2 regions of the Ureibacillus sp. FSL K6-0165 genome follow, and region 1 is predicted to be linked to the other one. Evidence: riboswitches for the same ligand, from Rfam matches in the RefSeq annotation. Region 1 holds a riboswitch; the other holds the start of a gene.

Region 1 (10,830 bases):
GCTTTTAACTTAATAAGAGGGTGTCTAGAAAGTCGAGAACTTTCCAGGCACCCTTGCTTGCTTTTTCCTCCTGTGATAGTCGAAACAAACTTCCACTATCCTCGTCGCAAAAAGGGCCGCCTCAAAATGACTTTTGAGACAGCCCCATTTCCTGATTTATTAGTGTCCAAGTCCACCCGGTACGTGGATAAACGTTGTGTAATAAGTAAAACCAGCAAAGAATATTGTCAAATAAGCTCCGAAAATGTACATGTACATGCGTTCTGAAAGGTTTAAGAAGCCTAATAATAAGAATAATACAGAATTACCTACGAATAATAGCGAAACCTCGATCATATGACCAAGATAGAACATTACGGCAAAAATACCTGTCCAGAATGCTAAAACTTTATACATATTAGCCATGTCGAATCCCTCCTTTTGTACGACACAATAATCTCAATGTTTATTATAAATGATAATTGACAATATTGTAAACTGATACTTCGATAGATTTGTGACAATCAAGTGTATCTTTTACAGAGCAACATTTGGCACACATATTTCATATTTACAAAAATCGCAATCATGAACCATACTTTCAAATTGAACAAATTCATTTTTTTCAAATAGTGTGTCGATTTGACCTTGTAAGTATGATTTATGTAGTTCACATACTATATCGCTATGTTCTTTTATTTGACTTCTATATGGACAGTTAAAAATCGTTAGCGTAATTTTCTTTCCTTCAGCAGTATCTACAATTTTTGGAATATAGCCAACTAGTAGAGCAGCTTCAGATAAGATTTCTAATTTTTCTTCAAAGCTAAGAGGTTTAGTTATCTTTGATAATCTTTTTTGAATTTCTTTTAAGCCATCTTGATAACTAATTTTTTTCGCTGTCTTCAATGCATCTTGTCCCAACTCACACACAAGTTGAAGTGCCCATTTAACGAGATGTTTTTCATCTCGTTTTGGGAAAGTCAACTCAACCCCTTGTTCAGATACTTGATAAATTCGACCAGGTCTTCCACCTTTACCTGATTTTAAAAAATCAGCAGTGATGAGATGGATCTCCGATAATTTCGTTAAATGCAATCTTGCCACATTTGGATGTATATTAAATTTATCTGCAATATCTTGTACAGTAAATGCTTTTTTTTGTTGCAACATGTATTCATATATTTGAAAACGAGTTTCATCCGCTAAAGTACTCGTAATTTTTAATGGATGCAACATGCTGTTATCCCACCTTCAGTAATATTTATGCTACTTCAATTTTAGCTTTATTATTAATAAAATGATAGTGAAAATACGTGGTGATTATTGGGGATTAGCAAAATATTCAAAATTTGTAATAAAATCTGCCATAAACTTTTCAAAAATAAAGTTTCAACAGAAAAAAGGGGTCAAATAAAAATTTTAAGAAAAAGCCTTTTCCAAATATAAACTTCGTCTTATACTATTGCTAAATTCAGCGGTCACGAATTTAGGGAAGTGGTGATGCGTTTGAAAGTGGAGTCCGTTATTGAAACAAAATCAACTCAATTATTGTTAAAAGCTTTACATTTCGGTGCTAGTGATATTTTAATTGAGCCAACTCCAAACCATTACACCATTCAGTTTCGCAAATATGGAAAATTATTTCCTGCGGGTCATTTCCCTATTGAATTAGGGGATCGAATGATTTCCTTTTTCAAATATAAATCTTCTTTAGATATTAGTGAAAAGCGAAAGCCGCAAAGCGGTTCATTTGAAGAAATGTTTTCCAATCGTTTGTATGCCTTCCGAGTCTCTACTTTACCTTCCGTATATAAAAGAGAAAGCCTCGTTATCCGTTTGTTTTTACAAAATGCCTCATATCCGATTGCTTCATTATGTTACGATCGCCATTCATCAGAAAAATTATTAAGATTGATTTCCAATCGACAAGGATTGATATTATTTTGTGGCGCCACAGGATCGGGCAAAACTACGACATTATATTCATTAGCAAAATATTGCAGTGACACATTAGGGCGACATGTAATTTCTCTCGAAGATCCAGTGGAAAGCAGCCAGTCGTATATGCTTCAAATTCAAGTAAATGAGCTTGCAGGTATTACATATGCAGCTGGTTTAAAAGCAATTTTAAGACATTCGCCCGATGTCATTATGATTGGTGAAATCAGGGATGAAGAGACTGCAGAAATCGCCATGCGTGCTGCATTATCCGGTCATTTGGTGCTATCAACTATACATGCAAAAGATTCGGTGAATTGTCTATATCGTTTAATGGATTTAAATGTTTCCATAGAAGAAATTCGGCAAGCTTTGATTGCAATTATTGCCCAATGTTTAATTCAGTTACATGATAGCGATAGCAGGAAAGCAATTTATGAAATTTTGTCGGAAGATATTTTACAAGAAGCAATTATAAATACAGCGCAAGGAATTGAATATCACTTGCCAGTTGAGGAAACATTGGAATTCCAAAAAGCTGCAATTGAAGAATTGGGGGATTTGTCGTGCTACAGCAAATCAGCGAAAGAATGAATTTCCCCATTCAAAGAAATTATAAGGAGAAAGTTCGGGATGTTCCATCGCTCCTAAATAGGACAAGCATATTACTGAAAGAAGGATATACATTTTCAGATGCCTTATTTATGTTACTTCCTTATCACGTTAAAGAATTGGAAAAGTGGAATGCTTTATTACAACAACAGTTCAATAACGGTTCATCGGCAGTGGATATTTTACAACAACTTTCAATTCCAAAACATTTTTTATTATTGATAGCTATTGCAGAAGAAAAAGGGGATTTAGCTGAATCATTGCACCACGTAAGTAAGCAAATAAAATTTCAAGAAGATACGCAGCGGAAAATTGTGAAGTTGCTAATGTATCCCGCTTTCTTGATGATTTTATTAACAATGGTTTTTATATTGTTTCGAAGTTATTTTTTACCAAACATAGAGCAACTCGTGATTTCGAATCATTCAGAAAAGGTCAATAGTATAAACTTCGCTGTTGTATTGCTTCATATACCAGATTTTCTCATACTCCTCTTCATTATTTCGTTATTCTTGATATTTATTTCAATTCATTCCATTCGAAAAAAAGAGATCGCTCATCAACTAAACATCATTATGAAAATCCCTATAGTGAAGTATGTTTATCAAGTGAATTTAACAAGACAATTCTCTCATTTGCTTGGAAGTTTATTAGTATCAGGTATATCACTTCAACAAGCATTGTCTATTTTAGAACAACAACAAATAAGTCGCCACTTATCATATATCACAGCACTATTGAAACAAAGGGTGAAGTTCGGTGATTCATTGTCAGAGGCTGTGAAGATACTTCAACTGTTTATGCCGAAGTTTGATGAATTGATTCAACACGGTGAAAAAAATGGATACTTAGGCCGGGAAATGCTCATATTCAGCGAATTGCTAAATGAGAGGATCCAATCGACCATCAAATTTTGCTTGGCAAGCATTCAACCTCTTTTCTTTATTTTGATTGCGATATGCATTGTTGCAGCGTATTTAAGTATACTGTTGCCGATGTATGACTTAGTCGAAATCATGTAATAGAGGTGAAATCATGAAAAATCAAAAGGGTTTTACGTTAATTGAGATGTTAATTGTGCTATTTATTATATCTATCTTAATATTAGTAACTGTTCCAAACGTAACGAAACATCGGAATACGATTGATGATAAAGGTTGTGAAGCATATATCCGCATGATACAAGGGCAGGTAGAATCATACAAAATTGAATACAAAACCATCCCTACATTAGATCAATTAGTAAACAAGGGATACTTAAGAGAGGGGATGGATAAATGTCCGAATGGCAAGGGATTTACCATTGAGACGGATGGAACTGTGACATTAACCAATCAATAAAGGAGCATAGAGCAATTGAAAGAACAGGGGTATACGCTATTAGAAATATTATTCGTTTTAATGATTGTCGTATTGGTTGGTATGTTAGGGACAACCTTTTCTTTTAAAATGACAGAAAAAATGGTTGTGGAACAGTTTTTCCACCAATTTACATTGGACATTCAAATGGCACAAATGTTGGCCTTGGAAAAGCAAAGGAGCTGTTTTGTTTCTTTTGTAAATCAAGATACTTATAGAATATACCATCAACTAGATGAAGTGATTTTAGAGAGAAAACTACCGGAAATCATTGAGTTTGATCAGTATAGTAATTTATTAACTCTTCGAATTGATCCAGATGGAAATGTAAAAAATTTTGGGAAATTCACTTTTTACACTCCTTTCGGACAAAAACATATTGTCATTAATATCAATAAAGGACGAATTCGTTATGTGGAATGAAAAGGGGACTTCCATGTTAGAATCGTTGCTAACGCTTATGATTATTATAGTAGCCATAAGTTTTATTCCGTTCATTTTTCAACTTCAGCATTCTCTATACAATCAATCGTTGGAATTACATGCATCCCAAGTGGCCTATGAAGCAGTTATTATTGCTAAAAATACCGGTATTTTCGAAGGGAAAAAATGGATCGACAACGTAGAATATGCTTGGTATTTTCAAACAGATGCGGTTTGTGTACGATTTAACAATTTAGATGGGGTACGATACAAATGCATCAATGGCGATGGCGAATTGTAAGAAGTGGAAATGGATTTACATTTATCGAGGCGCTGTTTCAATTGGTGATTTTTTCGTTACTCGCTCAAGTAATTTTTATTTTTTATCTATTAATTCAACAATGGCACGACACGATTGTGGCAGAAGAACAAATTAAATGGGAAATCTTTATTCATGATTTACAACAATATTTACTTGATGCAGAGGATATTTATATAATGAATAATTCATTATATATCATAGACTCTTCCACAAAAACGATAAAAATAAACAAGATTACAGATGTGATTCGTTTGCAAATCAATGATCAAGGTTATGTGCCACTATTAATTGGTATTCGACATGCCGAGTTTTCCCTTTCAGACAATATTGTAACGATAAAAGTAGAATTCTTGAATGGTATTGTAAAGGAGAGAGCGTTACTTGTACAATATCATAAATAACGAAAAAGGCATAATATTTCCCGTTGCGATTGTCTTTTTGTTTTTTCTTATCACTGTTGTAATTTTTTACAGTTCAACCTACTTAACTCAATTTTCTATTATAAATTCATTGGAAAACATAAACATTCGTGCTACGATAAATTTACTTGGAGAAACCGCAGAGTTTTAGTAGAAAGGTGTCTAATTATGCGAAAGATTTACTTAGTAGGGTTTATGGGGTGCGGAAAAAGTGTAGTCGGACGCCAATTAAGCTATGCCCTACGATTGCCCTTTTATGATATGGATAAAGAAATCGTCAGACAACAAGGCATGTCGATTCCAGAAATTTTTGAAAAGTTTGGAGAAGAATATTTTAGAAATTTAGAAACTGAATTTTTAAAAAACTTTCGTGACGAAGCTTGCATTATTGCGACTGGTGGCGGCGTTGCAATGAGACAAGAAAATCGACAAATTATGAGACGGACAGGTTTAATCTTTTTTCTTGATGCATCATTTGAAGACATTTATAAAAGAATAAAAAATGATAAAAATCGACCAATTGCACAACGTTCGACTAAAAAAGAACTGGAACGACTATATTATTATAGAAGAAAATTTTATAAAAGAGCCGCTCACATCCGTGTCCTTACAAAAGATCGAACAATTCGCCAAGTGGTAAATTATATTGCTTTTCAAGTGAATCGACTAAAAGGCGAATGTTAAGGTGTTGATGTTTAAAAATGTTCGTTTTTTTAAGGAATTTTAAAAAATGATTGCCTTCTATTACGTTCAATGTTAGGATATAGGCAAAGATGTCTGTTTGTTGAAAAATTTCATATGGTGCGGATGATTGTGCGGGGAGAGAACGTTTTTACGTCGCCGAAGGAGCAAGTAGTAGAACTATGAATCTCTCAGGCAAAAAGACTCGTACGGGACGCAACTCTGGAGAGTGCTGAATAACAGCCACCCAAGGGGAAAGCCTATTTTATAATAGGTGTAACTTTCAGGTGCAAGGACAGAGAATTCCTTTAAAAAGGGGATTTTCTGTCCTTTTTGCCTAGTTTAAAGATATTGGTAGTAAATTGTTAATTAATGAGGGAGGTTTCACGATGGGAGAATTAAAGAGAACACCATTATTTGATGAATATGCGAAATATGGTGCAAAAACGATTGATTTTGGTGGATGGGAATTACCTGTTCAATTTTCATCAATAAAGGATGAACATGAAGCTGTAAGAAATCGTGCTGGACTTTTCGATGTATCCCATATGGGAGAAATTTTTGTAAAAGGGAAAGATGTTCTCGGCTATCTTCAAAAATTATTGTCCAATGACATTTCAAAAATTCCAGTTGGCGGCGCACAATATAATGTGATGTGCTATGAAAATGGTGGGGTTGTAGATGATTTAATCGTCTATAATCTTGGCGATGACCAATACTTGCTTGTTGTCAATGCGGCAAATATTGAAAAAGACTTTGAATGGATGAAAAAGCATGCAGAAGGCGATGTAACGATTATAAATCAATCAGATGAATATGCCTTAATTGCACTTCAAGGACCTCTATCAGAAAAAATCTTGCAAACATTAACAGATGTGAACTTATCTGAATTAAAACCATTCCAATTTAAAGCATCTGTTCAAGTTAGTGGTTATTCTGTATTGTTATCACGCAGCGGATATACAGGTGAAGACGGCTTCGAATTATACGGGGAGCCAAATTCAATTGTAGCATTGTGGAATAAACTATTAGAAGCAGGAAAAGAAGATGGATTGATACCATGCGGCCTTGGAGCACGTGATACGTTGCGTTTTGAAGCATGCTTACCGCTTTATGGACAAGAATTATCAGAAAATATTTCTCCATTAGAAGCAGGCATCGGCTTTGCAGTAAAACTTCAAAAAGATGCGGATTTCATCGGTAAAGAAGCTCTTAAAAACCAAAAAGAACAAGGGCTTTCAAGAAAACTGGTTGGTATTGAAATGATTGATAAAGGGATTCCTCGCCATGGCTATAAAGTATTTAAAGGCGACACTGAAATTGGAGAAGTTACAACTGGTACACAAATCCCTAGTACGAAACGTAATTTAGGACTTGCTTTATTAGATATTCAATATACTGAAATTGGTACAGAAGTGGAAGTAGAAATACGCAATAAAAAGGTAAAAGCACATGTTGTGCCGAAGCCATTTTATAAACGTGAAAAATAAAAATTAATGGAGGTCAAACAATGAAGCATCGTTATCTTCCAATAACGGAACAAGACAAACAAGAAATGCTCTCTACCATTGGAGTAGAAAGCATTGATGAATTATTTGCGGATATTCCTGAAGAGGTGCGTTTTAAAGGGCTTTATAATATTAAAGAAGCAGCATCTGAATCTGCGCTATTAAAAGAACTAAAAGCTTTAGCAGATAAAAATATCAACACTGAAACAGCTGTTTCATTCTTAGGTGCAGGTGTATACAATCACTACAAACCTGTTATTGTGGACCATGTTATTTCTCGGTCTGAATTCTATACTGCTTATACACCATATCAACCGGAAATTTCACAAGGTGAACTACAAGCTATTTTTGAATTCCAAACAATGATTGCCGAATTAACAGGTATGGATTTAGCAAACTCTTCCATGTATGATGGCGGAACATCGCTTGCAGAAGCAGGGATGCTTGCTGCTGGCTCAACAAGACGTAAAAAATTGTTAGTATCTGAAGCAATCCATCCTGAATATCGTACTGTTGTAGAAACTTATGCATATGGCCAATCAATCGAAGTAGTAAATGTGCCAATGAAAGATGGAGTAACAGATATTGAAGCATTAAAAGGTATGATTGATCAAGATACTGCGGCTGTTATGGTTCAGTATCCTAACTTCTTTGGTCAAATTGAAGACTTGAAAACAATGGGTGAGCTAGTACATGAAGCAAAAGGATTATTCATTGTTTCTGCAAACCCATTAGCATTAGGTGTGTTAACGCCTCCTGGAAAACTTGGAGCTGACATTACTGTAGGGGATGCACAACCATTTGGTATTCCTGAAAGTTTTGGAGGACCACACTGCGGTTATTTTGCTACGACTTCAAAATTAATGCGTAAAGTGCCTGGCCGTTTAGTAGGACAAACAGTAGACCAAGACGGACGTCGCGGTTTCGTATTAACATTACAAGCTCGCGAACAACATATTCGCCGTGAAAAAGCAACTTCTAACATTTGTTCGAACCAAGCATTGCTTGCTCTTGCTGCATCCGTTACTATGACAGCTTTAGGTAAACGCGGTATTCAAGAAATGGCAAAGCAAAACATCGTGAAAACTCGTTATGCAAAAACAGCGTTTGAGCAAGCTGGATTTACAGTTCCATTCCAAGGTGCTCACTTCAACGAAATCGTTGTAAAAGTAAACAAACCAGTGAGTGAATTAAACAAAAGATTATTAGAAAAAGGCATTATCGGTGGTTATGATTTAGGCCGCGATTATCCTGAACTTGAAAACCATGTACTTATTGCCGTTACAGAATTGCGTACGAAAGAAGAGATTGATCAATTAGTGCAAGAAATGGGGGCTTACAATGCATAACGAAAATCAACCGCTCATTTTTGAATTATCGAAGGAAGGGCGCATCGGCTACAGCTTGCCAGAATTAGATGTGCCAGAGGTAGAATTATCAGAATTAATTCCACAAGAATATTTGCGTGAAGAACCTGCTGAATTACCGGAAGTTTCAGAATTGGATATTATGCGCCACTATACAGCATTATCTCGCCGCAATCATGGCGTAGATTCTGGATTCTATCCACTAGGTTCTTGTACGATGAAATACAATCCAAAAATTAATGAAGAAGTCGCCCGCTTCTCTGGATTCGCAAATATTCACCCGTTACAAGACGAGCCAACAGTTCAAGGTGCAATGGAATTAATGTATGAACTTCAAACAGCTTTAAAAGAAATTACAGGTATGGATGAAGTTACATTACAACCTGCTGCGGGTGCACATGGAGAATGGACAGCATTAATGATGATTCGTGCTTTCCATGAAGCAAATGGGGAAGGTCACCGTAATAAAGTAATCGTTCCAGACTCTGCACACGGAACAAACCCAGCTAGTGCTACTGTTGCTGGATTTGATACAATTACAGTAAAATCGGATGAAAATGGTTTAGTTGATTTGGAAGATTTACGTCGAGTAGTTGGGAAAGATACAGCGGCACTTATGCTGACAAACCCAAATACGCTCGGGCTATTTGAAGAGCACATCATTGAAATTGCGGATATCGTGCATAGCGTGGGCGGGAAAGTATATTACGATGGAGCAAACTTAAATGCTATTATGTCAAAAGTACGCCCAGGCGATATGGGATTTGACTGTGTACACTTGAATTTACACAAAACATTCACAGGTCCACACGGCGGTGGAGGTCCTGGTTCTGGCCCTGTAGGGGTAAAAGCAGATTTAATTCCATTCTTGCCGAAACCAGTATTAGTGAAAAAAGAAGATGGCACGTTCCATTTTGATTATGATCGTCCACAATCCATTGGCCGTGTAAAACCATTCTACGGAAACTTCGGCATCAATGTACGTGCTTATACGTATATTCGTTCAATGGGACCTGAAGGATTAAAATTAGTAACAGAATATGCAGTATTAAATGCGAACTACATGATGCGTAAACTACAACCTTACTTTGACCTTCCTTATGATCGTCATTGTAAACACGAATTTGTATTATCTGGACGTCGTCAGAAAAAACTTGGTGTTCGCACATTAGATATTGCGAAACGACTACTTGATTTCGGTTATCATCCACCAACAATTTACTTCCCATTAAATGTGGAAGAGGGAATGATGATTGAGCCTACAGAAACAGAATCGAAAGAAACATTAGATGCGTTCTGTGATGCACTGATCCAAATCGCAAAAGAAGCGGAAGAGAATCCGTCTATTGTACAAGAAGCACCACATACAACTGTTGTGAGTCGATTAGATGAAACTCAAGCTGCTAGAAATCCAATTTTGCGTTATCAAAAACAATAGCGTTCAAAATAAAAATATCCATGAGTGCATCTCATGGATATTTTTTACTACTTTTAAACAAGCTATTTAAAAGATGATATATGACATGAGTAAAATATCATAAATATTGTTGGCGTAATCATGTCATTTCTTTAAATATAGGAATTTCAACAGGTAAACTAATTTTTTGTTTTAATTTTACCAGTCCAAGTTTTGAAACCGCCTTGAAGTTGATACAATTGATTGTAACCTTTTTTCTTTAAGAAAAGAGCTGCCCTAGAACTTCTTGTCATATTTTGACAATATAAATATACAGGAAGATCTGGACGAATTTCTTTGTAACGTTGACGCAATTGAGAAAAAGGAATATTACGTGCACCTAAAATGTGACCAGAATCAAATTCTTTTGTTTCTCGAACATCGATTAATTGAGCTTTTCGATATCCTTTAATAAATTCTTCTTGCGTCAAATTAGTAACAGATTTTTTTAAACGGAATGAACTTACTAAAACATAGATAATGATAAGTCCTAGGATTGTTGCAATCGTATATAATACTGTCGCCACTTCTAAAATTCTCCTTTCTATTTACATAGAACATTATAAATAAGAAATTGGCATTCGTCCATTCAGTTTGATACAATAAAAAAGTTGTGAGGAGGAAAACAAGTTGAAAACGAAATGGTATTTCATTAATTCAGGACCATGCAGTCCTTCTTATAATATGGCATTAGACGAGGCATTACTCGATTTTCATAGTAGAGGCGAAATTCCACCAGTCATTCGATTTTACGAGTGGAATC
Region 2 (10,830 bases), 2.0 Mb from region 1:
CAAGCCTTTTCTTATAGCGTGCCAGCCTTTGGAGCAAATTGCATTTTCTTAATAAAAGAAACATCCGTATTTAGTGGAATTGCCATATTAGAACTTACCAATACAACGAAAAACTTAATGGGAATTTATTATAAGACGAATGAAGCATTGTTTATGCTTGTCATCGGCTATTTGATTATATTACTTCCTTTCACATTATTTTTAATGTGGCTTGAGAGGAGAGTTCGTTATGCTGAATTCGGGCATTAGTGTTTTATTTGAGGGAATCAATTTCCTTAGGCTGCTTGAAGGGCTTTTCCATACGTTAAAAATTGCGGTGATTGCAATCATTATTTCGATTGTTTTGGGCACGATTATCGGCATAATACGAACGACGAAAAATAAGTTTTTGCAATTCCTGTTCAAAATTTATTTAGAGTTATTTCGTATTATTCCCATTTTAGTATGGTTGTTTGTCATCTACTATATTGTTCCGGTGAACTTTAATGTGGAGTTAAGTGCAGAAGTGGTTGCACTGATTGTTTTCAGTTTATGGGGTACAGCGGAATTGAGTGATATTGTGCGAGGAGCCATTGTTTCTCTGCCAAAACATCAAGTGGAATCGAGCCTTGCACTTGGGCTAAGTAAAGTTCAAATGTATCGTTATGTGCTAGTTCCACAAGCGGCAAAGCGTTCAATTCCTCCAACAATTAATCTTATTACACGAATTATTAAAACAACAGCACTACTTACAATGATTGGTGTTGTAGAAGTAATCAAAGTAGGTCAACAAATTATTCAGTTTTACAATGCTGAATACCCTACTGTTTCATTTTGGATATACGGGATTATCTTTTTCTTATATTTCTGTATTTGTTTTCCGTTGTCTCGAATCTCACGCAAGCTAGAACAAAAATGGGCAACTTAAGGAGGTGGAGTAACTTTGGTTGAAAATCGTCCAATATTGCAAATAAACGGTCTCGTAAAGAAATATGGCGATAAGGTTGTATTAGACGGCATAGATTTACATGTTGAACAAGGGAAAGTCATTGCAATTTTAGGGCCATCTGGCTGCGGAAAGAGTACGTTTTTACGATGTATTAATGGCCTCGAAGAAGTACAAGATGGCGAAATTATTTTCGAGGGAGAGGATTTGACGAAAACTTCAAAATGGCGGGAAGTTCGCCAAAAAATTGGCATGGTATTTCAAAGCTATGACCTCTTTCCGAATATGACAGTAATAGAGAACATTCTCCTTTCACCTATTAAAGTACAAAAAAGAAAGCGGGAAGAAGTAGAATTACAGGCGAGAGAACTACTAGATCGAGTGGGGCTTTTAGATCGTGCTAATGATTATCCGCGGCAATTATCAGGTGGACAGAAGCAGCGAATTGCCATTGTTCGTGCGCTCTGTACTAATCCAAAGATTATGCTATTCGACGAAGTTACGGCTTCCCTTGATCCAGAAATGGTAAGAGAAGTGTTGGAGGTCATTGCACAATTAGCAAAACAAGGAATGACGATGTTAATTGTTACTCATGAAATGAAATTTGCTGAATTAGTAGCAGATGAAGTGATTTTTATGGATAAAGGGAAGATTCATGAACGAGCACAAGCTAAAGACTTTTTCTCAAATCCCCAAACACAACGTGCGCAACAATTTATTAATATATTACAATTTTAGGAGGAAGAAAGATGAAGAAAATTTATTCGTACTTATTGATTGCATTATTAATACTAGTATTAGCTGCATGCAACAATAGTAATAACAACGAATCAGCTAATGAAGAAGAAACTGCTCAAACTGAAACAAAATCCGTTATTGATGAAATTAAAGAGCGCGGGGTACTACGTGTTGCAGTATTCAGCGATAAACCGCCATTTGGATATGTTGATGAAAAAGGCGAAAATCAAGGATATGATATTGTTTTAGCTAAACGCATTGCAAAAGATTTACTTGGTGATGAGTCAAAAATCGAATATGTGATTACTGAACCACAAGCTCGTGTTGACTTATTAAAATCGGATAAAGTAGATATCGTATTGGCAAACTTTACAGTTACACCAGAAAGAGCTGAGCAAGTAGATTTTGCACATCCTTATATGAAAGTAGCAATCGGTGTTGTATCATCTGAAAAATCGCCAATTTCTTCTGTGGAAGAATTAAAAGGAAAAACATTAATTGTGCCTAAAGGGACAACTGCAGAAACATTCTTCATGAAAAATTATCCGGAAGTAGAATTGGTGAAGTATGATCAAATTAATGAAGCATTTGAAGCGCTAAAAGATGGACGCGGTGATGCTTTAGCTCAAGATAACGCTTTACTATTTAGTTGGGCAAATAATAATCCAGGATTTACAGTAGCATTACCTACTTTAGGTGAATTGGATTATATCGCTCCAGCTGTTAAAAAAGGAAATACAGAATTATTAGAATGGTTAAATGAAGAAATTGAAAGTTTATATGAAGAAAAATTCTTTACAAAAGCATATGAAGAAACATTAAAACCTGCTTTCGGTGAAACAATCAAGGCTGATGCTGTAGTAGTTGAAAGTAAAGTTGAATAATGTTAAAAAATGCTTGCTGGAGTGTTTTATCCAGCAAGTTTTTAGTTCTATCAATAGTTTTCTAATTGTCAAATTTTATGAAAAAATCAAGATAGTTGATAAACCTAGTGCAAGTTTTATATGATAGCAATAAATAAAATCTAAGGAAAAAGAATTTACTAGCAAAGGGGTTCCTTTCCTTTCCTTCGAAAAAAAATAGGGTGGTGGATTCATTGAAATTAGATGAATGGTTAAACAATGGTGTACCAAACATCGCCAATTCATTGCTCGATGTTCATAAACAACACTTTCCAATTGAACAATCTATCGGCTTTGAAGGGCAAGAAAAGATTATTAAAATTTTGAAGAACTTCCGTAAAGTGTTATACCCTTGTTTTTGCGACACCTTTAAAGACGAATTGCGCATTGAGACAAACATTGGGAATCTATTAAGATCAACTGCACTAGATTTAAAAGATATCATTTCGAAAGTGCTCAAAAATAATGGAGAAAGCCAACCGGAAGTAAGAGCAGAAGAAATCGTTGTGGATTTACTCAACAAATTACCTGAAATTCGTGAAATTCTACAAACGGATATTCAAGCGGCTTACAATGGAGACCCTGCAGCTTTATCATTAGAAGAAATTTTATTCAGCTATCCATCCATTACAGCCATTACGATACATAGGATAGCTCACGAATTATACCAAGCAGGCGTTCCAATTATCCCAAGAATTATGTCAGAGCATGCTCATAGTTTAACAGGTATTGATATTCATCCAGGAGCAAAAATTGGCGAGTACTTCTTCATTGACCACGGAACAGGTGTGGTGATTGGAGAAACAAGCACAATTGGTAAAAATGTTAAAATCTATCAAGGTGTAACGATTGGGGCAAAAAGCTTCCCGTTAGATGAAAATGGAAACCCGATTAAAGGAATTAAACGTCACCCAGACATTGGGGATAATGTAGTGATTTACGCGGGAGCAACAATTCTAGGTGGAGATACGAAAATCGGACATGATTCCGTCATTGGCGGTAACATTTGGTTAACTCAATCCGTTCCACCATATTCAAGAATTTACAACTCCCAACCGCTTCCAAATATTAAGCAGAAAAAAGAATAGGATTGTCTATCCCTTAAGCAAACATGATTGCTTAAGGGTTTTTTATATCTTCATGTAGTCTTATGGTCTCAATATTCCAAAAACAAATGGTGGAAAAAATTGATATTTTATTTGGATACGGGTACAATATTAGAACGGATGTTCTTATCTATCTTTTCAAAAGAATGGAGGCAATTTTTTATGTATGTAACAATTAAAGATTTTATAAGAGAATGGAATTGGGAGGCGAACTTAACGCAAAAGGTTTTGGAAGGGCTAACCGATGAGTCTCTAAAACAAAAAGTTTATCCGGAAGGGCGTACGCTCGGAAGAATTGTTTGGCATTTTACAACTAATATTCCGGAATATTTAGTGCATTTTGGTTTGAGAATGGAATTAGTCGAAAATGCAGATAAAGTTCCTGATTCGGCGAAGGAAATTGCGGATACTTTTAAAGAAGTGAGCGCTCGTGCAGCGAAAGTCATTCAAGAACAATGGACAGATGAATCACTGAAAGAAGTGCAAATTGCTTTTGGAAGAGAAGAAACAAATGCCCAAATATTAATGGGGCTTATTAAACACATTATTCATCATCGTGGACAAGCAACAGTACTAATGAGACAAGCAGGGCTAAAACCGTTTGGCGTTTATGGGCCGCCGAAAGAAGATTGGATTAATCTAGGAGTAGAGGAACCACCACTATAATTTCATAGGAGGATTTTAAGATGGTATTGAAAAAAATTTCACCAGAAGAATTGTTCCAAAGAATGCAGCAAGGTGAGCAACTCACGATTTTAGATGTTCGAGATCAAGAGAAATATAATACCTTCCATATTGAAGGGGAAAACATCCAATCACTTAATATCCATAAAACAGAGATTTTCGAGTTAGAAAATAATCAAGATAAAAACATATCAGCTTTACCTGAGAAAGGCGAAATCATTGTCACTTGCACAACAGGCAATTCTGCAACAAAATGTGCAAACATTCTATCCAAACATGATTATGATGTAGTTGTATTAGATGGGGGACTCACAGCTTGGAAGGATTATATAAAGAAGTAAGTCGTAAGACGTTTTAATGTTGTATAGTAGCTGTGGGTATTGGATTGGCTTTCTGAAAAGTTTGCTTTTTTGGTGGATTTACATTGAGGATAGAAGTTAATGTATCTGAAAGGAGGATATGCTATCCTGTCTTGGAAGCACTTTGGCAGGATAGTTTATTATTTTGGCGCGCCCATTTCATCTTTAGTATTACAAGATATCCACTAAGAGTGAAATTGGCAATCAACCAAAAAAGTATATCGGGTCATGTGATAATAGTCAAAGTCATGACAATAATAGTCAATCATCAAGAGATAATGGCCAAATTTGTGAACATAATAGTCAATCGAAAAAAATCTACACTTGAAAAGAGAGATAATAGTCAGAATCGAGCTGATAATAGTCAAGCTCCAAAAGATAATAGTCAAACTTGCGTATATAATGGCCAATCGACAAAAAATGGCTTTCGGGGCATGTGATAATAGCCAAAGTCATGACAATAATAGTCAATCATCAAGGGATAATAGCCAAACCTGTAAACATAATAGTCAATCGATTAATTTCATAATAGCCAAGTAAAAGGGCGAATGAGAAAGCTGATCTCTTCATCACTTTCTACATTCGCTCTATCACTTATATCAATTAATTCCCCAACGCTTGTAGTGGAGCTGGAATGCGTCCACCTCGGCGAATGATTTTTTCAGAGCTAAATGGATTTACTCCCATCACAGGTGCTCGTCCAAGCAGGCCGCCAAATTCCACCATTTCGCCTTCTTTTGCACCAGGGACAGGGATGACGCGAACGGCTGTTGTCTTTTTATTAATCATACCAATAGCCGCTTCATCTGCAATCATTGCAGAAATGGTACTAGCAGGTGCGTCTCCCGTAATGGCAATCATATCAAGCCCTACTGAACATACGCATGTCATCGCTTCTAACTTTGATAAGCTTAGAGCACCTTCTTCAATACCACGAATCATACCGTTATCTTCACTAACTGGGATGAAGGCACCGCTTAATCCACCCACATAGGAAGAAGCCATCGCTCCGCCTTTTTTCACTGCATCGTTCATTAATGCAAGGGCGGCGATTGTGCCGTGTGTACCAACACGTTCCAAACCAATTTCTTCTAAGATTTCAGCAACACTGTCGTTCATCGCATTTGTTGGTGCCAGTGACAAATCCATAATGCCGAATGGGACCCCTAAGCGTTTTGCTACTTCTCGGCCAATTAATTCACCAGCGCGGGTAATTTTAAATGCGGTTTTCTTAATAATATCTGCCACTTCACCTAAGTCCGCATCTGGATAACGCTTTAGTGCATTCAACACAACTCCTGGTCCGGAAACTCCGACATTCAACACAACTTCTCCTTCACCGGATCCGAGGAAAGCTCCTGCCATAAACGGATTATCTTCTACAGGGTTGCAGAACACAACAAGCTTTGCACAGCCGAGACCCGATTTATCTTTTGTAAGCTCTGCTGTTTCTTTAATGATTTCACCTAATTGACGAACTGCATCCATATTGATGCCGGCTTTTGTTGTTCCAACAGAAACGGATGCACAAACTCGCTCCGTGACTGCTAGAGCTTCTGGTAGGGCATCAAATAATACTTGGTCTCCCTTCGCAATTCCTTTATGCACGAGGGCCGAAAATCCACCGATAAAGTCAATACCGAGGGTTACAGCAGCACGGTCTAATGTTTTGGCAAGTTCCACTGCTTGATCTTTTGTTGCATTGCCTAGAAGATCTGCAATTGGGGTCACGGCAATACGTTTATTAATAATAGGGATGCCGTATTCTTTCTCCACTTTTTCAGCTGTTGTCTTTAAATCTTTTGCGTAGTGAGTGATTTTATCATAAATTTTTTGATTCATTTTATCGAAATCGGAATTTGCACAGTCTCTGAGATTAATCCCCATCGTAACTGTACGGATATCCAAGTTTTCAGTTCGAACCATTCGGATGGTTTCCATCATTTCTTGAATTTCAAAATTCATATTTGCACGTCCTTTCACACACGATGCATTGCTTGGAAAATTTCTTCAAGTTGTACAGTAATGACAACGCCAATTGATTGACCAAGTTCATTAAGTTCTTGTTGTAGAGTTTCAAGATTAGGTAAATCGGTCACATCAATCACCATCATCATTGTGAAGAAATCTTGTAAAATCGTTTGGCTGATATCTAAAATGTTGATGTTTCGATCTGCAATCACAGTCGTTACTTTTGCGATAATGCCAACTTGATCTTTTCCAATGACACTTACAATTGCTTTTCTACGTTCACTCATTTGTTTCACCTCAATTGATGTAATAAAAAAAGAGATTGGCTTCCCAATCTCAAACACAAAAGAATAATAAGGTTTATCATTCTTCTGTCCTTTTGCCTGAGATTGTGAATCCTTCGGCGCCACAAAACGTGGTCTCTCCAGAAGCTGCTCCTGCGTGTAGTTTTACCCACAGCATTCATCGCTACACCTATTCAGTTCCAATACTAAAAGATACTAACACCTTTGGAACAATTGGTCAACAAAAAATATATTGAAATTTTTCATAAAAAGGAAAATTCAATCTATGATTCAAAATGTAGATTAAATGTTTTTTTCGTAAAGAAGAGGGAATATATGAAATAAAACATGAGATTCATAAATGGAAGGATTGACAAAAAAATAAGTGCATGATATATTTATCTCGAATTCAAAATAAATTAATTCGAAATAAATATTCATATATATCTTGAATTCAAAATAGGATAATATGGGAGGTATGAAAATGGCGAAGTGGGTTGTTGATAAATCACACTCAGAAATTAGTTTTGAAGTAAAGCATATGATGGTGTCAAAGGTGAGAGGGCATTTTGATTCTTATACGGCTGAAATTGAAGCGGAAGATTTAACGGATCTGACAACTGCTACAATTGCATTTACCTTTGATGTTGCGAGCATTAATACAAAATCAGAAGATCGCGATAATCATTTAAAATCTGCAGACTTTTTTGATGCGGAAAAATATCCAACAATTACGTTCCAATCCAAAGTGATTACGAAAACAGATGATAACGAATTTGAAGTGACAGGGGATTTAACAATTAAAGATGTAACAAAACCAGTCACATTCGAAGTGGAGTACAATGGTAAAGGGAAAAACCCTTGGGGCGTGGAAGTTTACGGATTCGAAGCGGAAGCAAAAATCAACCGTGAAGAATTCGGGCTTACATGGAACGCTGCCCTTGAAACAGGTGGCGTATTGGTAGGAAAAGACATTAAAATAAAAGCAGAATTAGAAGTGAACCCTGCAAGCTAATTAGTGGGGGAAGAAGAGGGTGTCTAGAAAGCGAAAACTTTCCAGACACCCTTACTTTTTGATAATAATTTTTCTTTTACCGAACATTACTCCGGCGGGAAACATATCTTCGTCGCAAAGGTGTTGACTCAAATAGAGAACTTTTATTAATTATGAAGGAAAGAAAAAGCTTATTGTTTTAAAATGATGCTCAAGCGAAAAAAAGCTTGTTGCACTCATGGCAACAAGCTTTTTGATTCTATTTTTTATTCAATACACTATGCGTCCTTCCATACACAAAATACACTAATAAACCAATAATCATCCAGATAAGACAAGTAAACATTGTGAATGTAGATAATTGGACGATCATGAAAATACAAAGGAGGCAAGAAAGAATTGGCACAATTGGGAACAATGGTACTTTAAATCCTTCTTTTAATCCATCAATTTTCATTTTTCTAATAAAGATAACGCCAATCGATACAGCAGCAAAAGCAATCAATGTACCGATATTCACAAGTTCTGCCAACTTATCAATCGGAATAAAACCAGCGAATAAAGATACAAATATTGCATAAATCCATGTATTTTTTAACGGGATTTTACGGCGAGGGTGAATTTCTGATAACACTTTTGGAAGCATTCCGTCACGAGCAAAGGAGTACACTAAGCGAGTACCTCCGTAAAGCATAACGAAAATCACCGTCATCATACTAATGACTGCTCCGAGCGAAATAACACCAAATACCCAATCAAGATTTTTCATTTCCATCGCATAAGCAACAGGATTTCCTACATTCAATTCTGTATATGGAACCATCCCTGTTAACACAAGGGAAACGGCTACATATAAAATTGTACAAATCACGAGCGTTCCGATAATTCCAATTGGCATGTTTCGCTGTGGATTTTTTACCTCTTCAGCAGCGGAAGATACCGCATCAAAACCTAAATAAGCAAAGATTACTAGTGCTGCTCCTGATAAAATCCCACCAAAACCAAATGGCATAAATGGTTGCCAGTTGTCAGGCTTCACATAAAACATTCCAACAAGAATAAAGAGTAAAATAATCCCTAGTTTAATGAAAACCATGATTTTATTTAATCGGTTAGACTCTTTCATTCCTAATGATAGGAAGGAAGCTAAAAGTAAAATAATTATAATGGCTGGTAAATTGATATATGTTCCGTTTGCTGGACTGAATGGACCTGATAATGCTTGCGGTACGTGAATGCCAAATCCTTCAACAAGAGATTGAAAGTAAGCAGACCAACCAGTTGCCACTGCTGCAACAGCTAAACCATACTCAAGCAAAAGACTCCATCCGATTATCCAAGCGATTAGCTCGCCAAAGATCACATAGGAATATGTATAGGCACTACCAGCTACTGGAATCGATGAAGACAATTCCGAATAACATAAGGCTGAAAAAGCGCATACAATTGCTGCCAAAATAAATGAGAAAACGATGGCAGGACCTGCATGAACAGCAGCTACAGTACCTGGTAAAATGAAAATCCCTGTTCCGACAACTGCTCCAACACCAAGAGCGATTAAATCAAATGAATTCATTGTTTTATTAAACTGTGATGTGCCTTTTTGATTCAATAATTCGCTTAAAGATAATTTTCGAAATAATTGATTTTTCATAGCTCATTCCATCCTATTTTGATATAATAATTTATTTATTGGTGATTTTTATTACTTAAAAATAAAATCGAATAAAGTATAGCACTTTTTCGCGTTGAAGTGTTGAAGAATCAAAAAGTTATAATTTTTAATTAATTAACAAATTTCTGATTATTATATCAATTTTTATTATTGTAATATAACAATATAAATTATTCCCATCCTTATTAAGTTGTCCTACATTTTAAAAACATATTCAAAGCATGTGAAGCATATCTAGTAAGGCTCTCTCATACAATGGGGAAAGTGTAATTAACTTGATAGAACATTATTAGAAAAGGGAGAATCAAAATATGAACATATTTATATGGATGGGGATATTTTTATTGCTATTTGGCGTTTATTTTTCAAAATGGACAGCCTTCGCACTAATTATTTCCATTGTCGGATGCACGGTCATTTTTGGGGGATTTATCTTAAAAGAACGGCAAAAAATAATGAAAAAAAGCCATTAAAACAATGGCTCCTATTTTAATCGATAAATAATAAAACGTTCTTGCCAATTTTTTTCGTGCAATGTAGGAATGGGAATTTCCATTACTTTTTCAAAAGGAGTGTAATGATTTATATAATCGATGTAGTCATTTGATGGATAGTATAAAATTACGTCCACAGGTCGCTTTTTCTCTTCGATTGAGAGCATGATATGATGTAGCACTTTCATAAATATCTGCAAGGAAAAAGGGTTGAAAAAATAAAATTTATTTTCTGTCGGTTGAATTGGGTAATCTTGAGCGAAACAGCGGAGAAACTGGATTTTATCTTCCTTTTTTTTAAACTTCTTGCAATATCGTTCTCGGTTTTTCATTGCTTCTTTTATGAATTGCTCGTTCATGTCGATACCCAAGACAGACGCATTTGTTTTGTAGTGGAGGAAAATGCTTAATCTCCCTAATCCACAGCCAAAATCGACAATGGAGTCGTTCTCGTTGATTTGATAATTTTTTAGCAATTCTTCTAAGGCAGAATAAGGAGTGGGTTCATAGCGATTATAATGAATGGATTGATAGATACCGTTATTCGATCCACAAGTTTCAATATGGAGGAAGCGATCATATTCTGTTTCGTTCATCATTATTCTCCCATCTTTATAAGGTGTTTTTTAGTATATCGAAGAGGTGAAAAGGTGTACATCCTTTTAGTTGGTTTGTCAAAGTTTATTCACGATGAAAAG

Evidence for each region. A riboswitch is a leader RNA that binds a small molecule or an ion and turns the genes downstream of it on or off. The one in region 1 is predicted to bind glycine.
Region 2: it holds a riboswitch for glycine, as region 1 does, so the genes downstream of both, NST00_RS01055 (ACT domain-containing protein) here and gcvT (glycine cleavage system aminomethyltransferase GcvT) in region 1, are expected to answer to the same signal.

The regions. Positions count from the first base shown of each region.
Region 1 covers NZ_JBBOQS010000001.1:2,232,384-2,243,213, reverse strand. The annotation lists gene NST00_RS11175 (MBL fold metallo-hydrolase) at 1-8, shown strand, start outside; gene NST00_RS11170 (DUF2626 family protein) at 160-405, opposite strand; gene NST00_RS11165 (helix-turn-helix transcriptional regulator) at 517-1,218, opposite strand; gene comGA (competence type IV pilus ATPase ComGA) at 1,483-2,514, shown strand; gene comGB (competence type IV pilus assembly protein ComGB) at 2,487-3,554, shown strand; gene comGC (competence type IV pilus major pilin ComGC) at 3,568-3,873, shown strand; gene comGD (competence type IV pilus minor pilin ComGD) at 3,889-4,314, shown strand; gene NST00_RS11140 (hypothetical protein) at 4,304-4,615, shown strand; gene comGF (competence type IV pilus minor pilin ComGF) at 4,588-5,037, shown strand; gene NST00_RS11130 (shikimate kinase) at 5,224-5,739, shown strand; glycine riboswitch at 5,863-5,953, shown strand; glycine riboswitch at 5,957-6,037, shown strand; gene gcvT (glycine cleavage system aminomethyltransferase GcvT) at 6,126-7,226, shown strand; gene gcvPA (aminomethyl-transferring glycine dehydrogenase subunit GcvPA) at 7,247-8,593, shown strand; gene gcvPB (aminomethyl-transferring glycine dehydrogenase subunit GcvPB) at 8,586-10,049, shown strand; gene NST00_RS11110 (rhodanese-like domain-containing protein) at 10,208-10,594, opposite strand; gene NST00_RS11105 (lipoate--protein ligase family protein) at 10,752-10,830, shown strand, end outside.
Region 2 covers NZ_JBBOQS010000001.1:220,899-231,728, reverse strand. The annotation lists gene NST00_RS01095 (amino acid ABC transporter permease) at 1-249, shown strand, start outside; gene NST00_RS01090 (amino acid ABC transporter permease) at 230-907, shown strand; gene NST00_RS01085 (amino acid ABC transporter ATP-binding protein) at 923-1,663, shown strand; gene NST00_RS01080 (cysteine ABC transporter substrate-binding protein) at 1,675-2,547, shown strand; gene epsC (serine O-acetyltransferase EpsC) at 2,760-3,653, shown strand; gene NST00_RS01070 (DinB family protein) at 3,834-4,337, shown strand; gene NST00_RS01065 (rhodanese-like domain-containing protein) at 4,358-4,696, shown strand; gene NST00_RS01060 (PFL family protein) at 5,318-6,679, opposite strand; gene NST00_RS01055 (ACT domain-containing protein) at 6,694-6,972, opposite strand; glycine riboswitch at 7,047-7,123, opposite strand; gene NST00_RS01050 (YceI family protein) at 7,454-7,984, shown strand; gene NST00_RS01045 (amino acid permease) at 8,223-9,617, opposite strand; gene NST00_RS01040 (hypothetical protein) at 9,950-10,111, shown strand; gene NST00_RS01035 (class I SAM-dependent methyltransferase) at 10,123-10,728, opposite strand.